3 regions of the Janthinobacterium sp. genome follow, and region 1 is predicted to be linked to each of the others. Evidence: predicted binding sites of a transcription regulator. Region 1 holds the regulator's gene; each other region holds the start of a gene.

Region 1 (7,330 bases):
ATCCGCTGTCGCATGAATTGCGCCCCGACGCCAATCCGGCCAGCCGCCGCACCCTGATCGAGTGCATCCTGGAAGAGCGCGAACGCCTGTCGGCGATCGAGCAGCTCGGCCATGTGATCGATACGTCCGAGCTGAGCGCCAACAAGCTGCGTGCCTGGGTCAAGGATATCGTTGCTTCCGAACGCGCGCCGCTGACCTTGTTCTTCGAATCGTTTGCCTTCAAGCTGGGCGTGCCGCTGGACGCCGACTTCGTGTTCGATGTGCGGGCCTTGCCGAATCCCTATTACGACCTAGCGCTGCGTCCGCTCGATGGCCGCGACGCGCCGGTGATCGCGTTTCTCGACGCACAGCCGAGTGCGCTGGAGATGTTTGCCGACATCCGCAATTTTGTGGAAAAATGGTTGCCGTCGTTCAAATCCGACAACCGCAGCTATCTGACGGTGGCGCTCGGCTGCACGGGCGGCCAGCACCGCTCGGTGTACATGGCGGAACATCTGGCGCAGTATTTTGCGGACAAGGAACGGGTCGTCCTGCGGCACCGCGAGCGTCACTGAGCAGTGAACGAGGAAAAAATGGCCGCAAAAAAGGGCGCGAGTAAAATACAGCGCGCCCTTAGTTGATCACAACAATCTGGAAACGGCAGGCCGGCTAGACAGCGGCGGCGGCTTCTTCAGAGTTGTCGGTGTTGTCAGGCAGATGCTTGATCGCCTCTTTACCGTGCCCTTGCACTTTGGTTTTGTACTTCATCACTTGCCGGTCCAGCTTGTCGATCAGGCTGTCGATCGCGGCATACAGGTCTTGCGCCAGGCTTTCCACATAGACGGTCTTGCCGCTCAGTCGCAGATTCACTTCGGCCTTCTGGCGTTTTTCTTTCTCTTTGAGGTTGTCGACGGTCAGAATCACGGCAATATCGATGACGTGATCGAAATGGCGTTTCACGCGTTCCAGTTTGGTTTGTACGTATTCACGGATGGCTGGTGTCACTTCGAGATGATGTCCGCTGATGGTGAGATTCATACACACTCCTAAAGATGATCGGGTTCGTGCGGTGTCCGTGACATCCGGACCGTAGAGGAACCGAAAAAACTACAAAGACTTACGCAGGCTCACTGGCGGAATTTTCAACGCTTCCCGGTATTTGGCAACAGTACGTCGCGCAATCACCATGCCTTGTTCCCCCAGCATGTCCGCAATCTTACTGTCGGATAAAGGATTTTTAGGGTTCTCTGCTCCTGTCAATTGCACGATCAATGCCCGTATCGCCGTCGAGGACGCTTCCCCTCCTGCTTCGGTGGCGACATGGCTGCCAAAGAAATACTTCAACTCAAACATTCCATGCGGGGTCAGCATGTACTTTTGGGTTGTTACCCGCGAGATAGTACTCTCGTGTAAACCCAGTGTATCAGCTATTTCACGAAGCACAAGTGGCCGCATGGCAACTGCGCCATGCGAGAAAAAATCCTTTTGTCGTTCTACTATCGCCTGCGCCACGCGCAGGATGGTATCGAAGCGCTGGCGCATGTTCTTGATCAGCCATTTGGCTTCCTGCAGCTGCGCGCCCATGCCGCCCTCGCCTTTGCCCTGCTTGAGCAGGTTGGCGTACATGGCGTTCACGCGCAGGCGTGGCATCACGTCATTGTTCAGCGATACCTGCCAGCCATTGCGGGCGCGCTTGACCACCACGTCCGGCACCACGTAGTCGGACACGTCGGACGCGAACACGGCGCCCGGATGGGGATTGCACAGGCGAATCACGGTCTGTGCTTCGCGCAGGTCTTCATCGTCGCAATCGAGGGCTTTTTTCAGCTTGTTGAAGTCGCGCTGGGCAAACCAGGTCAGGTGTTTTTCCACGATGGTCAGGGCCATGCGGCGCGTCACCAGCGCCACCTGTGGCAGGCGCTTGATCTGCAGCGCCAGGCATTCGGAGGCGTTGCGCGCGCCCACGCCGGCCGGGTCGAAACTTTGCAGCAGCGACAGCGCCGTGCGCAGCTCGTCGGCGTCCACTTCCAGCTCTTCCGGCAGGCGCGCCTGGATCTCCTCGAGTGGCTCTTCCAGATAGCCATTGTCGTCCAGCGCATCGATGATCAGTTCGACCAGCGCGCGGTCGCGCAGCTCCAGCACGGTCACGCGCATCTGCTCCATCAGGTGCTCGCGCAAGGTGCAGTGATGGGCCTCCAGTTGTGGCCTGGAATCTTCGTCATCGGGCGCCTTGCCGCGACTCGCTTCGTTCCAGTCGCTGTCGCCGCCTTCGGGCGCGGCCGTGCTTTCGCCGCCATCGCCATCAAAGGTTTCCGCTTCGGCGGCTGGCGCCGGCGCGTCCTGGCCCGGTGGCGCCGGCGGTGCTTCGCCGGGCGCCGCGGTCGAGCTCAGCGCACCATCGGACAGCAGGCGCAAGGAGCGGTCGAGCGGATCGTCGAGCCGTTCCAGCAAGGGATTATCGGTCAGCAATTGCTCGAGCTCCTGGTGCAATTCCAGGGTGGACAGTTGCAACAGGCGTATCGATTGCTGTAGTTGCGGCGTCAGTGCCAGATGCTGCGAGGTGCGCAGCTGCAGTGATTGTTTCATCGGCTTACATGCGGAAGTGTTCGCCCAGATACACGCGGCGCACCGACTCGTTGGCGATGATGTCGTCGGGCCGCCCGGACGCCAGCACCGAGCCCTGGTTGATGATGTAGGCGCGGTCGCAGATGCCCAGCGTTTCGCGCACATTATGGTCGGTGATCAGCACGCCGATATTGCGTTCCTTCAAAAACCGCACGATGCGCTGGATCTCGATCACGGCGATCGGATCGACGCCGGCGAACGGTTCATCGAGCAGCACGAAGCGGGGATCGGTGGCCAGCGCGCGGGCAATTTCCACGCGCCGCCGTTCACCGCCCGACAGCGACAGGGCCTGGTTTTCGCGCAGCTTTTCGATCTGCAAGTCGGCCAGCAGCTTGTCGAGGCGCTCCTCGATCTCGGGCTTTTTCAGCGGACGGCCGTCGACGGTCTGGATTTCCAGCACGGCGCGAATATTGTCTTCCACCGTCAGCTTGCGAAATACCGACGCTTCCTGCGGCAGGTAGGACAGGCCCATCTGCGCGCGGCGGTGGATCGGCAGGCTGGAGATATCGACGCCGCTGATGTCGATGGTGCCGCCGTCCGACGGCACCAGGCCGACGATCATGTAGAACGAGGTGGTCTTGCCGGCGCCGTTCGGACCCAAGAGGCCCACCACTTCGCCGCATTCGACTTGCAGCGACACGTCATGCACGACCTGCCGCTTGCCATAGGTCTTTTGCAGTCCCCGCACGATCAGGGTGCTGCCACAGCGTAAATTGTTGTCCATTATTTCTTTCCTGGCGTGGGCACCGGCGCAGGCGCGGCGGGCGCCTTCTCCGCCGGCGTCTTGTTCTTCGGCTGGATCACCATGCGCACGCTGCCGGCGCCCGGGGCGCTGGTACCGCTGTTGCTGTTTTCCATGTTGAACAACTCGTTGCGGCTGTCATACGAGATAAAGGCGCCGTTGGCCACGTCGGTCGGCTTGGTGCCTTCCAGGCGCGTGAGCTTGGCGCGGGTAAACAGTTTCACCACTTCCGTCTTGTTGTTGTATTCCACGCGCTCGGCTTCGCCTTCGATCCACAGGTCGCCGGCGCCATCGCGTTTCTGGCGGAAAGTGGCCAGCTTGCCCGCATCGGCCCAGAACGTGATGAACTGGTAGCCCTGCGGATCTTCCGTGATCAGGGCGCGGCCGGCCTTCATGGTCAGCGTACCTTTTACCAGCACCACGTCGCCGGTCAGCGTGCGCGTCTGCTTGATGTCATCGACCTGGCCGCGCTGGGCGGTGATCACGGCTTCTTTTTCGGAGTCGGCCTTTTCGGCCCGGGCCGTGCCCATCACGGCCAGCGAGAACAGGCTCAACAGCAAGATTTTTTTCATTTTATATTAGTCCTTTTGCATATCTTTTATTGGGCCGGCGCAGCAGCGGGCGCCTGCACCGGCGTGCGCGGCGGAATCACGATGCGCACCGAATTGGGCACGTCCACCACGCTGGTGGCGTTGTTGGCGTTCAGGCCCACGCCGGTCACATGCGAGCGGCCCGACACCAGGTCGACCGGCACGGCCGACTCCATCCGCTCTTCGTCGGGGTAAATCGTCAGCGCCTCGGTTTTCAGCGTCAGGTTCTGCGTTTTCGGCCCGGCTATGCGGTCGATCACCACATTGCGCGACAACTGCAGGCGCGTGTTGTTCTGGTCGATATGCGCCAGTTCCGCGTTCATGTTCAGCGGCGGCACGCCCGGGCTGATCTTGCGCACGAAAGGCTGGTCGATATTGGACGAATCGTCAGCCGGGAAATGCGTGAGCTTGGCGCCGGACACGATATAGCTCGGTTTGCCCTGCAAATCCATGCGCACCATGCTGAAATTGGTGACGAAATAATCGGGCTCGTCGAGCTTCTTGCTGCCATTGACGTCCTGGCTGCTCTTGTTCATCACTTCGAGCAGCCAGAAGCTGCCCAGTGCGAACACGACGGCGCCCAGCACGGTAAAAATCATGCGCCAGCGATGGGCGCCTTCTGGCTTCCGCATAGTGTTTCACTCTCAAAAAGTTGTGCCTCCCTGCCGGTCCGGCAGGCCTGCGGGCATCAGATCACCTTGGCCTGTGTCAGGTCATGGATATGCAGCGCGCCGACCAGCTTGCCGTCAGCGTCGACCACCAGCATCTGATTGATGCGGTGCTGCTCCATCACGGCCACGGCATCGACGGCCAGACGGTCGGGCGCGATGCTGCGCGGCTGCGCATGCATCACGTCGCGGATCGCCACTTGCGTGAAATCCTGCACGCGTTCGAACATGCGGCGCAGGTCGCCATCGGTAAACACGCCCACCGGGCGGTCCTGCGCATCGACCACGGCCGTCATGCCCATGCCCTTCCTTGTCATTTCTTCCAGCGCCTGCAGCAGCGATGCGTCCACCGGCACTTTCGGCACCCGCTCGCCGCTGCGCATCACGTCATGCACGTGCGTCAGCAGGCGGCGGCCCAGGGCGCCACCCGGATGCGAACGGGCAAAATCTTCTTCCTTGAAGCCCCGCAAGTCCAGCAGCGCCACCGCCAGCGCGTCGCCCAGCGCCAGCGTCACGGTGGTGCTGGCGGTCGGCGCCAGGTTCAGCGGACAGGCTTCTTTTTCCACCGAGATATCGAGATGCACGTCGGCCAGCTGTGCCAGGCTCGACTGCGGCTTGCCCGTCATCGAGATCAGCACGCCGCCCATGCGCTTGACGACCGGCATGATGGCCATCAGTTCGGCCGATTCGCCGGAATACGAGATGGCAATAAACGCATCCTCGGACGTAACCATGCCCAGGTCGCCATGGGCCGCTTCGGCCGGATGCACGAACATCGCCGGCGTGCCGGTGGACGAGAGCGTCGCGGCGATCTTGCGCGCGATATGGCCGGACTTGCCGATGCCGGATACCACCACGCGGCCCTTGCATTCGAGCAGCAGCGCGACGGCGCGGCCGACACTGTCGTCCGTGGCCAGGCGCGCATGCAGCGCGATGATGGCATCGGCCTCGATTTGCAAGGTGGTGCGGGCCAGCGCCACGGCCCGCTCGCTTGTGGCTTTCATGTCACTTCGATCAAAAGCTTTCTGCATTGTTTTTTCATGGGTTACACTCATCCCCAAAGTATAAACGAATTAGGAAAGCAAAAAACTTGCCAGTCACAACAAACAACGATTTCCACTGACCTCCCCGGGCAACCCATGTTTTCCTCGCTAGAACTGACCTTGATGTTACTCGGCAGCGCCGTGCTTGGCGTGGTCGCTTTCAGAATGTTGCATTTGCCGCCCATGCTCGGCTACCTGGCAGTCGGCATCGTCATCGGCCCCCACGCGCTGGGCCTGGCGGCCGAGAATGAAGCGAGCCATACGCTGGCCGAATTCGGCGTCGTGTTCCTGATGTTTTCCATCGGGCTCGAATTCTCCCTCCCCAAGTTTCTCGCCATGCGGCGCATCGTGTTCGGACTCGGCATGGCGCAGGTGGTGACCACCATCGTCGCCACCGTCGTGTTCGGCTGGTTCGTCGGGCGCTATCTGTCGGCCTACTTCCACCTGAGCTGGCAGGCCGCGTTTGCGCTGGGCGGCGCGCTGGCCATGTCGTCGACGGCCATTGTGTCAAAAATGCTGACGGAACGGCTCGAACTCGAAAGCGAACACGGCCGCAAGATCATCGGCATTTTGCTGTTCCAGGACCTGGCCGTGGTGCCGCTGCTGATCCTGATACCCGCGCTGACCAAGGACTCGGAGAACCTGGCCGAAACGCTGGCCTGGGCCGGCGCCAAGGCGGTGGTGGTATTGATCCTGCTGCTGTTCCTCGGGCAAAAGATGGTGCGCGGCTGGCTGACCATCGTGGCCAAGCGCCGCTCGCAGGAGCTGTTCATGCTCAACCTCTTGCTCATCACGCTGGGCGCGGCCTGGATCACCGAACGCGCGGGCTTGTCGCTGGCGCTGGGCGCGTTTGTTGCCGGCATGCTGATATCGGAGACCGAATTCAAGCACCAGGTGGAAGAGGATATCAAACCGTTCCGCGACGTGCTGCTGGGCCTGTTTTTCATCACGGTCGGCATGCTGCTCAATATCCGCGTGGTGTTTGAAAACTGGTGGCTGGTGTTATTGCTGCTGTGCGCACCGGTGCTGCTCAAATTTGCCCTGATCGCCGGCCTGGCCCGGCTGTTCGGTTCGACCAATGGCGTGGCGCTGCGCACGGGGCTGGGGCTGGCGCAGGCCGGCGAATTCGGCTTCGTGCTGCTCAACCTGGCTGGCGGCATCAGGCTGATGGATCCGTTCGTGGTGCAGGTGGTGCTGGCGGCGATGGTGCTGTCAATGCTGGTCGCGCCGCTGATCATTGCGAAATCGGACGCGATCGTCATGAAGCTGGCCGCCAACGACTGGATGATGCAGTCGCTGGCGCTGACGAAAATTGCCACGCGCACCATGGCCGCGCAGAAACACGTGCTGATCGCCGGTTTCGGGCGCAGCGGGCAGAGCCTGGCCACGCTGCTGGCCGAAGAAAAGATCGAATACCATGCGCTCGACCTCGATCCGGAGCGGGTGCAGGAAGCGCAGCTGGCCGGCGCCCATGTGTCGTATGGCGATGCAGGACGGCGCGAAAGCCTGGTGGCGGCCGGCATTTACCGCGCCAGCGCCATCGTGATTACCTACGCCAATACGCCGTCGGCGCTGCGGTTATTGCACCTGGTGAATGAACTGGCGCCGACACTGCCCGTGATCGTGCGCAGCTATGACGACAGCGACCTGGACCTGCTGCGCGACGCAGGCGCCACCGAAGTG
Region 2 (7,330 bases), on a different contig from region 1:
CGTTGAAGCTGCTGCTGCAGCATCCACGCGCATGGCGCGAGATCTGCGACGACCCGGGCCTGATTCCGAACGCGGTCGACGAGTGCTTGCGGCACAACGGCTCGGTGGCGGCCTGGCGGCGCCTGGCCACCAGGGACGTGACCATCGAGGGCGTCGACATCCCGGCCGGCGCCAGGCTGCTGATCGTCACCTCGTCGGCCAACCACGACGAGCGCCACTTCCCGGACGCCGACCTGTTCGACATCCGGCGCGACAACGCCGGCGAACACCTGACCTTCGGCTACGGTTCGCATCAATGCATGGGCAAGAACCTGGCGCGCATGGAAATGCAGATCTTCCTGGAGGAGTTCACGCGCCGCCTGCCGCACATGACGCTGAGCGAGCAGACGTTTTCCTACGTGCCCAATACCTCGTTCCGCGGCCCGGAGCACTTGCATGTGCAATGGGATCCGGCGCGCAATCCGGAACGCGCGAACCGGGCCCTGCTCGACGTGCGGGTGCCGGTCCGTATCGGCGAGCCGTCGCGCCACGCGATCACGCGCCCGGTGCGGGTGGCCAGCGTGACGCCGGTTGCCGAAGGCGTCGTCAAGCTGCGTTTCACCGCGCTCGATGGCGCGGCGCTGCCACGCTGGACACCGGGCGCGCATATCGATATCGAGTGCGGCGCGCCGGGATTGACACGCCAGTATTCCCTTTGTGGCGACCCGGACGATACCTCGGCGCTCGAGATCGCGGTCCTGTGCGAGCCGGAGGGGCGCGGCGGCTCGGCCTGGGTCCACGCCAAGCTGCGCGCCGGCGATACGGTCCATATCCGCAGCCCGCGCAATCACTTTCGGATGGACGAATCGGCGTCCAAGGCGATCTTTATCGCCGGCGGCATCGGCATCACGCCGATCGGCGCAATGGCGCGCAGGGCCCGGACGCTCGGCATGGATTACGAGCTGCATTACAGCGGCCGCAGCCGCAAGAGCATGGCCTTTCTGGCCGAACTGGCGCAGTTGCATGGCGAACGGCTGCACGTCCATGCCGGCGATGAAGGGCGGCGCAACGACTTGCCGGCATTGCTGGCCAAGCCCGAACCGGGCACGCAGATCTATGCCTGCGGCCCGGCGGGCATGCTGCAGGCACTGCAGGACTGCTGCGCGGCCTGGCCTGGCGACGCCCTGAGAACCGAGCATTTCGTCGCCACCGCGACGGCGCTCGATCCCGCGCAAGAGCATGCCTTCGAGCTTGAACTGCGCGACTCGGGCAGGATCGTCGGCGTCAGGGCCGACCAGACCGTGCTGGCGGCGCTGCGCGCGGCCGGTGTCGCGGTGCGCAGCGACTGCGAAGAGGGGCTGTGCGGCTCGTGCGAAGTGCCGGTGCTGGCAGGCCAGGTCGACCACCGCGACGTGGTCCTGACACACTCCGAGCGGCAAGCCAGCGTGAAGATGATGGCTTGCTGTTCGCGCGCGGCGGGAAAAAAGCTGGTGCTGGCGCTTTGATGAGGCCCCTCTACGGCACTGCGATTGCTTCGCCTTGCAGCTTGCCTTCGGCGAGCAGGGCCCGGGTGCGGTTCAGGGTCGACAGCAGGGCGGTTTTGTAGCCCTGCTCGCTGTCCATCCAGGCCTGTTCCGCCTGCTCTTCCGGGCCGTTCGGCTGCTTGCCGCGCAAGCCGGTGTAGCAATAGAACTTCAGTTGCAGCGCGCCGGCGGCGTCCTCGAACAACTCATTGACGATCACGCCTTCGCTCGGTCCCGCCGCCTGGAAGAAGGACACCTTGCTGCCGGCGTCGAAACTGATGATTTCACGCAGGTCGGCACCGCCGATGGTGGCTTCCCGCACGATATGGCTTGCGCTTTCCTCGACAACGTCGCAGCGCGTGCACAGCCCGGGCGGCAGGAACAGGCGGGCATCGCGCGCTTTCCAGACCAGCCCGGCCCATGCCTGGGCGCGTGTCAGGGGAACTTCGCCTGCCGGATTGACCGGCACCGTAGCTGTCGAACAGATCATGATGGCACTCCTTCTCGTCAAATGGCTGGTGTCGTTTGGGTGGCAATCGCGGCGACGTAATCGCGGTAGTTGCGCAGCGGCCGACCCAGCATGGTTGTCAGGCGCGCCACGTCGCCGGCTTCCGGCAGCATGCCGTCGCTGAGGAAGCGTTCGGCCATCAGGCGCATGTCGTAGGCCATCCAGCCTGGCATGACGTTGCGCAGGTTTTGCTCGAAGCCGGCCGTGTCGTCGCCGGCATACGCGATCGGGCGCCCCAGCACCGCGGACCAGATGGCGGCCGCATCGGTGCCGGTCAGCGTGTCCGGGCCGACCAGGTTGATGCGTTCGATTGCCTGCGGGCCGTCCGCGTTGGCGCGGCGGAGCAGTTCGATGGCGGCGATTTCGCCGATGTCGCGCGGATCGACCATGGCCAGCCCTCTGGCGCCGATCGGCATCGGGTAGACACCGCAGGCCAGCACGGTGTCCCGTATCGTCAGCTCGTTGTTCATGAAGTAGGCCGGGCGCAGAATGGTGGCGGAAAAGCCCATCTGTTCGAGCATGCGTTCGACGCCGAACTTGCCGGCGAAGTGGGGCACGTTCAGGTAGCGGTCGCTGTGGAGGACGGACAGGTAGACGACGTGTTCGATTCCCGCTTCCCTTGCAAGGTTCAGCGCAATCAGCGCCTGGGTGAATTCGTCCGGTGTCACGGCATTGAGCAGAAACAGGGCGGAGGTGCCGGCGAACGCGCCGCGCAGTGAATCCGGATCCATCAGGTCGCCTTTGACGACGTCGACGCCGGCCGGAAAATCCGCCCTGGCCGGATCGCGCACGAGGGCGCGTACGCTGGCGCCGCGCTGGACGAGCTGGTCGATCACGTGGCGGCCGATGGTGCCGGTGGCACCGGTTACAAGCATGGTCATGATATTGCTCCTGGGGGGGTTGAAAAAGCAGATTCATCATAATCATTCCACCAAAGAGCCGAAAGCCAGTATATTTGGACATACTGTCTCGGAGGTGGAACATATGGATTTGCTGGCATTGGTCGATTTCAATCTGGTGGCCCGGCACGGCGGCGTGGGGCGCGCGGCGCGTGCCACCGGACGGCCCAAGGCGACGCTGTCGCGCCGCGTGGTCGAGCTTGAAAGCAGCCTGGGTCTGCGCCTGTTCGAGCGCGGCGCGCGCGTGCTGAAACTCACCGAGGAGGGCAAGGCCCTGCACCAACGCACCAGTGTCCTGCTCAATGAGATCGACGAGACGGCCGGCGCCATTGCCCAGGGCGGCACCCGTCCGCGCGGCCGGCTGCGGATCAGCGCGCCAATGCTGTTCTCGCAGGCAGCGATGGGCAAACTGGCGGCGGGCTTTGCGCTGCAATATCCCGAGGTCAGGCTGGAGGTGACGACCGAAGACCGGCCGGTCGACATGGTCGAGGAGGCTTACGACCTGGTGATCAGAGTCAATCCCGCAGCCGATGAAAACCTGGTCGGCCGCATCTTCCTGCGTGACCGGCTGCTGGTGGTGGCGCCGCCCGGCCTGGCAGCACCCGGCGCCGGGCATGCCGTGCCGGCCGTCATGCGTGGCACACGCCGTGAGCGCGCCGCCTGGAATGTGCTGACGCCAGCCGGCAAGGCGGTCATCGAGGTCGAGCCGGTGCTGTGCCTGGCGTCGCTGTTCATGGTGCGCGATGCGGTGCGGCTGGGCGTCGGCGCCGCGCAGCTGCCCTTGTCGCTGGTCAGCCATGACCTGGCCGCCGGCACCCTGGTCAGCTGGGGCGACATCGACGGCCCCGAGACCGCGCTGTGGGCGCTGTACCCATCGCGCCGCTTGCTCAGCGCACGCGTCTCGGCCTTCCTGGCCTACCTGCAGCAGGCGTTTCCGAGCGGCGCGCCCGATGAACTGGCCGCCTATATCGCCAGCTGAAAACCACGCGCCGTCGGCGCTTGCCGGCGCCACCGTGCAGCATGCGCACCACGGTGGTGCATCTGCTGCACGGTGGTGCGCCATTCTCACCCTTGCTTCGCCGCTGACGCTCCCGGCATTGGCATGCATCGTGCTTTGACAAGGCTTGTTGACCAGCCCACTCAAGCACCTGCCATGCCCGACTGCACCACCGCCGTTACTTCGACCGTTGCCGAGCCCTGCCATGGGGCATGGCAGGCGCAGCTGACGCTGGGCTTTGCCCTGCATGGCGGCGTCTCGCGCCTGCTCAAACGCCGCCACAGCGGCCCGCTGCGCGTGCAAAAGCCGCTGTATCCGGAAGGCGAGGCGGTCTGCCACGCCATCATTGTGCATCCCCCCGGCGGCGTGGTCGGCGGCGACCAGCTGCATGTCGATGCCGACGTCGGCGACGGCGCACGTGCATTCCTGACGTCGCCCGGCGCGGCCAAGTGGTACCGCGCCAACGGCCACGTCTCCGGCCAGCATGTGGTGCTGCGCGCGGGCGCCGGCGCCTCCATTGAGTGGATGCCGCAGGAAAGCATTTTCTTCGACCAGGCCTGCGTGCGCCTGCGCCATGAGGTGGAGCTGGCGCAGGACGCCAGCTATATCGGCCTCGATATCATCTGCCTGGGCCGCAGCGCCTCGGGCGAAACGTTTAACAGCGGCAGCATCAGCCAGCATACGCAGATCCGCCGCGGCGGCAAGCTGCTGTGGTGGGAGCAGGGCATGCTGGCCGCCGATGGCCCCCTGATGCACAGCGCACTGGGCATGGCCGGCCACAGCGTGTGCGCCACCCTGATCGCGGTCGGCGCAGCGCTGCCGGCCGCGGTGCTGGCGGCGCTGCGCGAGCTTGCCGTGCCCGATGGCGCACAGTTCGGCGCGACCCAAATGAAAACGGTGCTGGTGGTGCGATTGCTGTGCAGCGACAGCGAGGCGGCGCGCCGCGTGATGGTCGCGGCCTGGCAGCTGCTGCGGCCGGCCTTGCTGGGTCGCGCGGCCGTCATCCCCCGCATCTGGAATACCTGAATACGACAAGGAAAAACATGGATCTGACACCCCGCGAAAAAGACAAGCTGCTCATTTTTACCGCTTCGCTGCTGGCCGAGCGGCGCCTGGCGCGCGGCCTGAAACTCAATTATCCGGAAGCGGTGGCGCTGATCAGCGCGGCCATCATGGAAGGCGCGCGCGACGGCAAGTCGGTGGCCCAGCTGATGTCGGACGGCGCGCAGATCCTGACGCGCGACGACGTGATGGAAGGCATACCCGAAATGATCCCCGACATTCAGGTCGAGGCGACGTTCCCCGATGGCAGCAAGCTCGTCACCGTGCATAACCCGATACCGTAGTTTCACACTGCTAGCTACCAACACATTTTGACAGGAGCCGGACATGATCCCAGGCGAATACAGATTGGAAGAAGGCGAGATCAGCCTCAATGCGGGCCGTACCACGGCAACCGTGGTGGTCGCCAACCGTGGCGACCGGCCGATACAGGTCGGCTCGCATTTTCATTTTTTCGAAGTCAACCCGGCGCTCGCCTTCGAGCGCTGGCGCGCCTATGGCATGCGCCTCAATATCGCCGCCGGCACCGCCGTGCGCTTCGAGCCGGGCCAGCAGCGCACCGTGGAACTGGTGGCGCTGGCGGGCGAACGCAAGGTATTCGGCTTCAACGGCGAAGTCATGGGCGAATTGAAAGACACTCCACCCGGAAAGGAATGAGATGGCCAGTATTCCCCGCAGCGCGTATGCCGAGATGTTCGGTCCCACCACGGGTGACCGCATCCGCCTGGCCGATACGGAACTGTTCATCGAGATCGAACACGATTACGCCATTTACGGCGAAGAGGTGAAGTTCGGCGGCGGCAAGGTGATCCGCGACGGCATGGGCCAGTCGCAGCGCAATGCGGCCGAGGTGATGGACACCGTCATCACCAACGCCGTGATCGTCGATCACTGGGGCATCGTGAAAGCCGATATCGGCCTGAAGAACGGCCTGATCTTCGGCATCGGCAAGGCCGGCAACCCGGACATCCAGCCCGGCGTGACGCTGGCCATCGGCGGCGCCACCGAAATCATCGCCGGCGAAGGCATGATCGTCACGGCCGGCGGCGTCGACACGCACATCCACTTTATCTGCCCGCAGCAGATCGAGGAGGCGCTAATGAGCGGCGTGACCACCATGCTTGGCGGTGGCACCGGGCCGGCGGTCGGCACGGCCGCCACCACCTGCACGCCGGGACCGTGGCATCTGAACGCCATGCTGGCGGCGGCCGACGCGTTTCCGATGAACCTGGGCTTCATGGGCAAAGGCAACGTGAGCCTGCCGACACCGCTGGAAGAACAGGTGCGCGCCGGCGCCATCGGCCTCAAACTGCATGAAGACTGGGGCAGCACGCCGGCCGCCATCGACAACTGCCTGTCGGTGGCCGACCGCATGGATATCCAGGTGGCGCTGCACAGCGACACCCTCAACGAAGGGGGATTTCTCGAGCATACGCTGGCCGCCTTCAAGGACCGCACCATCCATACCTTTCATACGGAAGGGGCGGGCGGCGGCCATGCGCCGGACATTATTGCCGCCGTCGGTCAATCGAATGTGCTGCCATCGTCGACCAATCCGACCCGCCCATTCACCGTCAACACGCTCGACGAACACCTGGACATGCTGATGGTCTGCCATCACCTGGACCCGGCGATCGCCGAAGACGTGGCGTTTGCCGAGTCGCGCATCCGCCGCGAGACGATCGCCGCCGAGGATATCCTGCACGACCTGGGCGCGATCTCGATGATGTCGTCCGACTCGCAGGCCATGGGCCGCGTGGGCGAGGTGATCATGCGCACCTGGCAAACGGCGCACAAGATGAAGGTGCAGCGCGGATCGCTGTCGCCGGACAGCTCGCGCAACGACAACTTCCGCGTCAAGCGCTATATCGCCAAGTACACCATCAACCCGGCCATCACGCACGGCATCTCGCACGTGGTGGGCTCGCTGGAAGCGGGCAAGATCGCCGATATCGTGCTGTGGAAGCCGGCTTTTTTCGGCGTCAAGCCGTCGATGATTTTAAAGGGCGGCATGATCGCGGCGGCGCAGATGGGCGACCCGAACGCGTCGATCCCCACGCCGCAGCCGGTGCACTACCGCATGATGTTCGGCGCCTTTGGCGGCGGCCTGAAAAAATCGTTCACGTTTGTCTCGCAGGCGGCGTACGACCTCGATATCGCGCATCAGTTGAAGCTCAACAAATCGGTGATTGCGGTAAAAAACATGCGCGGCCTGCGCAAGCACGACATGATCCATAACGGCGCCACGCCGCAGATGGAAGTCGATCCCGAGACCTACGCCGTGCGCGCCGACGGCCAGCTGCTGGTGTGCGAAGCGGCGAGCAGCCTGCCGATGGCGCAGCGTTATTTTCTATTCTGAGCA
Region 3 (7,330 bases), on a different contig from region 1:
ACGGGCGCCTGCGACAGGCGCACCACTTCCTGGGCGATGAAATCGCCCGGATTGGCGCGCAGGCCGGCGATAAACGCCTCGCGCGCCGTGCCGTCGAGATCCTTGCCGAACACCGCCGACTGCGGACGTTGGGAAAAGCTGGGCTTGATCACCAGCCGGTCGAGTTTCTCGATCACTGCCTCTAACGCGGCCGGCTCGCCACACCACCAGGTGGCCACCGACGGCATCTTCAGCGGTTCGCCCAGCAGGCGGCGCGACAGCGCCGGCAGGAAGCCGAGCATGGCGCCCGATTCGAGCAGGCTGGAGCCGAGGCTGTTGGCAACCAGCACATTGCCGCGCCTTGCCGCCTGGGTCAGTCCCGCCACGCCGAGCATGGAGCTGTTCAGCTCCAGCGGGTCGCACGCTTCGTCGTCGACCCGGCGCATGATCACATGCACGCGCTGCAGGCCGGCCAGGGTTTTCAGGTACACCACGCCGTCGCGCACGGTCAGGTCGCCGCCTTCGACCAGCGCCAGCCCCAGGTGGCGCGCCAGGTAGGCCTGCTCGTAGTAGCTGGCGGTGCGCGGTCCGGCCGTCAGCAGCACGATCAGCGGCATGTCGCCGTCGCGCAGCGGCGCCGGCGCGTCGCCGCCCGCTGCGCACAATCTTCCCCAATGCACCAGGCTGTCGTGCATGGTGCGGAAAAAGCGCGTCAGCGGTTGCACTTTCAGTTCGCGCAGCAGGTCGGGGAAGGTGGGGGAGATGATGGCGCGGTTTTCCAGCGCATAGCCGGCGCCCGACGGCGCCTGCGTGCGGTCGGCCACCACCCACCACTTGCCGTCCGGCGCGCGCGCCAGGTCCACCGCATAGAAATGCAGGGCCACGTCGTCATGATGGCCAATATCGTGGCAAGGGCGCAAAAAGCCCGCGTGGCCGTGGATCAGCGCCGGCGGCAGCAGCCCCTCGCGCAGCATCTGCTGCTTGCCATACACGTCGCCGAGGATCTGGTTGAGCAGGGTGGCGCGCTGGATCACGGCCGCTTCGATGCCGCTCCATTCGTCGGGCGGCAAAACCAGCGGCAGCGCATTCAAATCCCATGGCCGCTGTCGGCCGTCGCGGTCGGCCGGCACGTTGTAGGTAACGCCGTTCTCGCGCACCTGGCGCTGCACCATCTCGTAGCGCTGGCGCATCATGCCCGGCGCTTCGTGCGCCAGGTTGGCCAGCATCGCGCGCCAGTGCGCTCGCGGCACCCTGTCCGCGTCCAGCATTTCGTCGTAGCTGTCAGGCGCGGCCAGGTAATGGGCTAGGAGAGGAGAGGGCATGGGCGCGCGTGACAGATGGAGATGGAATGGCGGGTACGAGACAATAGGTCAATCCGGCTGCCAGCGCAAGTCCAGGGTCATCGGGAAGCTCGGATTGTGTGCCTCTTTGCGCACAGTCATCGGGCCCGGCGTGTGGCCGTGCGGCCAGAAGCGCGCAAAGCGGCGTGCTTCGGCGGCGTTGGCGTTGACCGGCGAGCCGACTTCGCTGCGCCCGCCCGGATGCACCACGTGATAGGTGCAGCCGCCGATCGCGCGCCCGCTCCAGGTGTCGACCAGGTCGAACGTCAGCGGCGCCTGCACGCGGATGCTCGGGTGCAGCGCCGACCACGGGCTCCATGCGCGAAAGCGCACGCCGGCCACGTACTCGCCCGGCACGCCGGTCGGATGCAGCGGCAGCATGCGGCCATTGCAGGCCACGATGTGGCGCCCGTCCGTCAGCCCGCGCACCAGCAGCTGCATGCGCTCGACCGACGAATCGACATAGCGGGCGGTGCCGCCGGCGGAGACTTCCTCGCCCAGCACATTCCACGGCTCGATGGCCTGGCGCAGCTCCATTTCCACGCCTTCATACACCACGGTGCCGAAACGCGGGAAGCGGAACTCGATGAAGGGCTCGAACCAGTGATCCTCGAACTGGTAGCCGGCCTCGCGCAGGTCGCGCGCGACGTCGCGGATATCCTGGGCAACGAAGTGCGGCAGCATCCAGCGGTCGTGCAGCGCCGTACCCCAATGCACCAGCTTGGCCTGGAAAGGCTGGCGCCAGAAGCGGGCCACCAGCGCGCGCAGCAGCAGCATTTGCAACAGGCTCATGCGCTCGTGCGGCGGCATTTCGAAGGCGCGGAACTCCACCAGTCCCAGGCGGCCGGTCGGGCCGTCCGGCGAATACAGCTTGTCGATCGAGAACTCGGAGCGGTGCGTATTGCCGGTCAAATCGACCAGCATATTGCGCAGCAGGCGGTCGACCATCCACGGCTTGTCGCCCGGGTGCATGGTCGGCAGCACCTGGTCCATCTGCTGGAAGGCGATCGCCAGTTCGTACAGATTGTCGTCGCGCGCTTCGTCGACGCGCGGCGCCTGGCTGGTCGGCCCGATAAAGGTGCCCGAGAACAGGTACGACAGGGACGGATGCACCTGCCAGTAGGTGATCAGGCTTTTCAGCAGGTCGGGCCGGCGCAGCATCGGGCTGTCTTCGGCGGTGGCGCCGCCCAGGGTGGCGTGGTTGCCACCGCCGGTGCCGGTATGGCGGCCGTCGAGCATGAATTTTTCCGTGCCCAGGCGCGTCAGGCGCGCTTCCTGGTACAGGGTGGACATGTTGTAGACCAGCTCATTCCAGCTGGCCGCCGGGTGGATGTTCACCTCGATCACGCCAGGGTCGGGCGTCACGCTGAGCAGCTTGATGCGCGGGTCGCGCGGCGGCGCATAGCCCTCGATCCACAGCTTCATCTTCAGTTTGGACGCGGTGTTTTCCACGGCCGTGACCAGCGCCAGGTAATCCTCGATGCGTTTCAGGGGCGGCATGAAGATGTGCAGGCGGCCGGCGCGCACTTCGATGCACAGCGCCGTATGGATCACGTCGCGCGCGGCGGGGTCCTGCGGCGTGCGCGCCCTGGCGGCAGGGTCGGCTCCCTTGCCGGCGGCCAGGCCCAGCACGGGGCGCTTGTCTTTTTTGGCGGCCGGCAGCGCGCCGCGCGGCGCGAACGGGTCGACATCGAATTCCATGTCCGCCTCCTGCTCTTCGGGCAGCACCCACGGCAGGGTCGCCAGCGGCAGGCGCAGGCCCATCGGCGAATCGCCTTCGATCAGGTACAGATGCTCGCGCCGCAGCGGCCAGGCCGAGGTGCGCCAGTTGGTGCCCAGCATCACGGCAGGGTCGTAGTCCGCCGCTTTCAATGGCAGCACATAGCCGGCCACCTGGCCCAGGCCCCGTTCCAGCAGGCGCGCCAGGCGGCGCCGCTCTTCGGGCGCCTTCAGGTCGGCCTGCAACGGGTCCAGGTTGCGCGGCAGCGCCTGTTCGCGCTGGGCCTGCAGCAGCACGTCCTCGTAGGCGGCGATCGCGCTGTTGGCCGGCAGGCGCAGCGTTTTGGTCAGTTCGGCGGCAAAGCTGGCCGCCTGTTCGCTGCCATAGCCGTCGTTGACGTGTTCGTCGGAGAACAGGGTGGCATCGAGCCACATCGGCTGGCCGTCGACGCGCCAGAAGATATTCAAGGCCCAGCGCGGCAGCGGCTCGCCCGGATACCATTTGCCCTGGCCGTAGTGCAGCATGCCGCCCGGCGCAAAGTGGTTTTTCAGGCGGTGCATCAGGTTGCCGGCCAGTTCGCGCTTCTCGTCGCCGTGGGCCAGGGTGTTCCATTGCGCGCCATCCATGTCGTCGATCGACACGAAGGTCGGCTCGCCGCCCTGGGTCAGGCGCACGTCCTGGCGTTTCAGGTCGGCGTCCACCTGCTGGCCCAGCTGGTCGATCTTCTGCCAGTCCGCTTCCGAATACGGCTTGGTCACGCGCGGGTCCTCGTGGATGCGGGTGACCGTCATTTCATGGTAGAACGTGACCTCGGCCTGGTCGGTATAGCCGCTGACGGGCGCCGCCGACGACGGCATGGCGGTACAGGCAAGCGGAATATGGCCTTCGCTGGCCAGCATGCCCGAGGTCGGGTCCAGCCCGATCCAGCCGGCGCCCGGGATATACACCTCGGTCCAGGCATGCAGGTCGGTAAAGTCTTCGGCCGCGCCGCTGGGGCCGTCGAGCGCCTCCTGGTCGGCGCGCAATTGAATCAGGTAGCCGGACACGAAACGCGCCGCCAGTCCCAGTTCACGCAGGATCTGCACCAGCAGCCAGCCGGTATCGCGGCACGAGCCGGAGCGCTTTTCCAGCGTGTCTTCCGGCGCCTGCACGCCCGGCTCCATGCGCAGCAGGTAGGCAATATCGTGCTGCAGGCGCTGGTTGATGGCGACCAGGAAGTCGTTCGTCAGCATCGGCTGCGCCAGCAGGGCGGCGCGCGCCTCGGCCACCCATGCGCTCTGCAGCGGGCCGGCCGGTTCCGTCACCAGATAGGGGCTCAGTTCCGCAGTCAGCTGCTCCGGGTAGGCGAACGGAAATTTTTCCGCATATTTCTCGACGAAGAAATCGAACGGGTTGATGACCGTCATGTCGGCCACCAGATCGACCGTAAACTCCAGCACGTCGGTTTTTTCCTGGAACACGAACCGGCCGATATAGTTGCCGTACGGGTCCTGCTGCCAGTTGATGAAATGGTCCTGCGGCTGCACCGTCAGCGAGTACGACAGGATGGGCGTGCGCGCGTGGGGGGCAGGGCGCAGGCGGACTTCGTGCGGCGACAGATTGACCAGACGGTCGTAACGGTAACTGGTCTTGTGGTGCAGCGCGATACGGATAGCCATGCGGAGTGCCTTTTCGATGTGGGCGCGACCTGGGTCGGGCGATAGTATTGGATAAGCATGATTCATACCTGAAATTCCAGCGTAACACGCCGCGCACCGCAGGCACGTTTCTTGATAAGAATGAGAGTGCTAAGATGCTTTATGACTTTGACACCATTGCCATGCACCGCGCCGACGCCATCGTGCGCGCACGGTGCGCCATCATGGTGCAGATCACCCCGATATTGAAAGTGAAAGCGATTACTCCATGTGGCTGCGTACCGCCTGCAAGCTGGGATTCACCCTCGACTGCCCGACCGCGTTCATCCTGATGCTGCGCCCGCGCAGCGGCGCCCAGCAATGGGTGGCGCGCGAGGCCTATATGCTCACGCCCAGCGTGCCGGTGGTGGAATTTACCGATATGTATGGCAACCTGTGCCAGCGCCTGGTGGCGCCGGCCGGCGAGTTTGCCATCGAGACCTCGGCCGACGTGCTGACCGCCGAGGACATCGACGTGGCGCCCGGCGCGCCGTTCGACGCCGTGCAACACCTGCCCGACGGCGTGCTGACTTTTCTTTTGCCCAGCCGCTATTGCGAATCCGAGCAGTTCTCGACCATGGCCGGCGAGATCGTCGCGGCGGTGGCGCCGGGCTATGACCAGGTAGCCGCCATCTGCGACTGGATCCGGCGCGAGGTGCGCTTCGATCCGGCCACAGTCTATGGCCACATGACGGCCACCGAGGTCAACTTGCGGCGCGAAGGCGTGTGCCGCGACCTGGCGCACCTGGGCATCGCCCTGTGCCGCAGCCTGTGCATCCCGGCGCGGATGGTGGTGGGCTATCTGCACCAGCTGGAGCCAATGGACCTGCATGCGTGGTTCGAAGCCTGGGTGGGCGGGCGCTGGTATACCTTCGACGCCACCCAGGCCGGCCCGCGCGGCGGGCGCGTCACGCTGGCCTACGGGCACGACGCGGCTGACGTGGCGATCTTCAACCAGTTTGGACCGGCGTTGCCGGCGCACCGGATGCAGGTAACGGTGCAGCTGCTGCAGGAGCCGTTGCAGCCGCCGGCTTGGCCAGATTCCTGATCCCCGTCGCCTTGTAGGAATCGACCACCTTGTGCACGAAGGCGAGCTTTTCCAGCACGGGCGTGCTGAGCTTGAACGGATACGAGTCCGGCATGCCGATGCTGCGGTTCAGGCTGTTAAGCACGTAAGTGAGGGCGAACCAGTCGGACAGGGTTTCGTCGAACGTGCCGGTCTTGCTGGGCAGGGTCACGCCGTCGAGCGACGGTTCGTCGGCCTTGGCCGGCTTGAGCGACAGGCCGCACGCGTGCGCCGTTTCCAGCGTATCGAGCATGTGCAGGTAATGCGCCCAGGTTTCGGCCCAGTCTTCCCACGGATGCGAGCTGGCGTAGCTGCTGACGAAGCGCTCTTCCCAGTCGGCCACCGGGCCCTCGCTATAGTGGCGCTGCAGCGCTTCGCCGTAGTCGGCGCGTTCGTCGCCGAACAGTGCACGGAAACCGTCGATCCACTGGCTGTCAACCACCAGGCGGTCGAAATAATAATGGCCGCTCTCGTGGCGGAAGTGTCCCAGCAAGGTACGGTAGCGTTCATGCATCTGCTCGCGCGTGCGTTCGCGCTCGGCCGGATCGGCTTCGGCGATATTGAGCGTGATCAGCCCGTCGTCGTGGCCCGTCATCACGCACTGGTCCGTCACGCCGTCTTCCAGGAACTGGAACGCCAGGCCGGTATCGGGCGCCGTCTCTTTCGAGTCCGGCGTCAGGTTCAGCGCGGCCAGCGAGAACAGCAGCCGGCGCTTGGCCGTTTCCAGGCGCGACCATAAAACGACGTTCTTCTCCGACGACAGCGCCGGGATCACCACCGTGAACTGGCACGACTCACAAAGTTCATGCGGATCGTCGGCCGGGATCATCCAGTTGCACACATTGTGTTCCACATAATTGCTGCACTGCTTGTACAGCTTGCCCGCGTCGCGCTTGTTCAGGCTGCTCCACAGGCCATTGTCGGCCGGTTCGTAGCTGTTGATGGTGCGCAGCGAGGGCTCGTAGCCCAGCATGCTGTCGCAGTTGGAACAGTGGGTATTTTCGAAAAAGACTTGCTGTGAGCACTTGTCGCAATGAAACGTTTTCATGAGGCACCGGTTGAGTAAAAGTGGGGAGGTTGTGGGCATGACAATCTAACAGCAAATCCAGCTCAGTGATGAGCGTGTAGGACAATCACTCGCTATCGTGCGCGGGGTGGTACAGGCAAGCTTTCCCGTCTTGCCGGCAGCCTTCTGCACCGCTGCAAAACCGTACGTTTCCGGACACCGCTGTCCGAAGTCGGGCAAATCGAGGCGCCTGACCGGTCGCCGGCTGTCACGCCAACCGATTGATTTGATTGGCTTTTGTTGGCGCGGCAAGACGTGGCACGAAGATTGCGAAAGAGAGCGCATACTCCACTTGCCCACGCCTCACCATGGATCTCGCCCTCGACCCCGGCATTATCAAGCGCCGCCAGCGCCACCAGGTACTGGTCATTGCCGCGCTGCTGGCCACGCTGTGCCTGGCCGCGTGGGGCATCAACCGGCTGGTCGGTCCCAGCGTGGAGGCGTCCGGGCTGATGCTGGCGCAGGTACGGGTGGGCAGTATCG

Evidence for each region. Region 1 encodes sigma-54, which starts transcription at its own class of promoters, with help from an activator protein. Its sites were predicted from a motif close to TGGCANGNAANCTGCTTT; they were not measured.
Region 2: a site for sigma-54 is predicted at 4,008-4,025, ahead of RTQ46_RS11970 (urease accessory protein UreD). Genes of this name have one in related genera too.
Region 3: a site for sigma-54 is predicted at 4,750-4,767, ahead of RTQ46_RS24775 (transglutaminase family protein). Genes of this name have one in related genera too.

What each region holds. Positions count from the first base shown of each region.
Region 1 covers NZ_DAMAGB010000001.1:261,204-268,533, reverse strand. Annotated here, with positions in the region: gene rapZ (RNase adapter RapZ) at 1-554, shown strand, start outside; gene hpf (ribosome hibernation-promoting factor, HPF/YfiA family) at 649-1,017, opposite strand; gene RTQ46_RS01245 (RNA polymerase factor sigma-54) at 1,087-2,565, opposite strand; gene lptB (LPS export ABC transporter ATP-binding protein) at 2,570-3,328, opposite strand; gene lptA (lipopolysaccharide transport periplasmic protein LptA) at 3,328-3,918, opposite strand; gene lptC (LPS export ABC transporter periplasmic protein LptC) at 3,945-4,568, opposite strand; gene RTQ46_RS01225 (KpsF/GutQ family sugar-phosphate isomerase) at 4,625-5,635, opposite strand; gene RTQ46_RS01220 (cation:proton antiporter) at 5,744-7,330, shown strand, end outside.
Region 2 covers NZ_DAMAGB010000017.1:29,665-36,994, forward strand. Annotated here, with positions in the region: gene RTQ46_RS11950 (cytochrome P450/oxidoreductase) at 1-1,484, shown strand, start outside; gene RTQ46_RS11955 (AtaL-like protein) at 1,495-1,992, opposite strand; gene RTQ46_RS11960 (NmrA/HSCARG family protein) at 2,010-2,891, opposite strand; gene RTQ46_RS11965 (LysR substrate-binding domain-containing protein) at 2,995-3,888, shown strand; gene RTQ46_RS11970 (urease accessory protein UreD) at 4,063-4,932, shown strand; gene RTQ46_RS11975 (urease subunit gamma) at 4,950-5,252, shown strand; gene RTQ46_RS11980 (urease subunit beta) at 5,296-5,625, shown strand; gene ureC (urease subunit alpha) at 5,627-7,327, shown strand.
Region 3 covers NZ_DAMAGB010000061.1:12,808-20,137, forward strand. Annotated here, with positions in the region: gene RTQ46_RS24770 (circularly permuted type 2 ATP-grasp protein) at 1-1,301, opposite strand, end outside; gene RTQ46_RS24775 (transglutaminase family protein) at 1,350-4,697, opposite strand; gene RTQ46_RS24780 (transglutaminase family protein) at 4,945-5,763, shown strand; gene RTQ46_RS24785 (putative zinc-binding peptidase) at 5,666-6,829, opposite strand; gene RTQ46_RS24790 (efflux RND transporter periplasmic adaptor subunit) at 7,156-7,330, shown strand, end outside.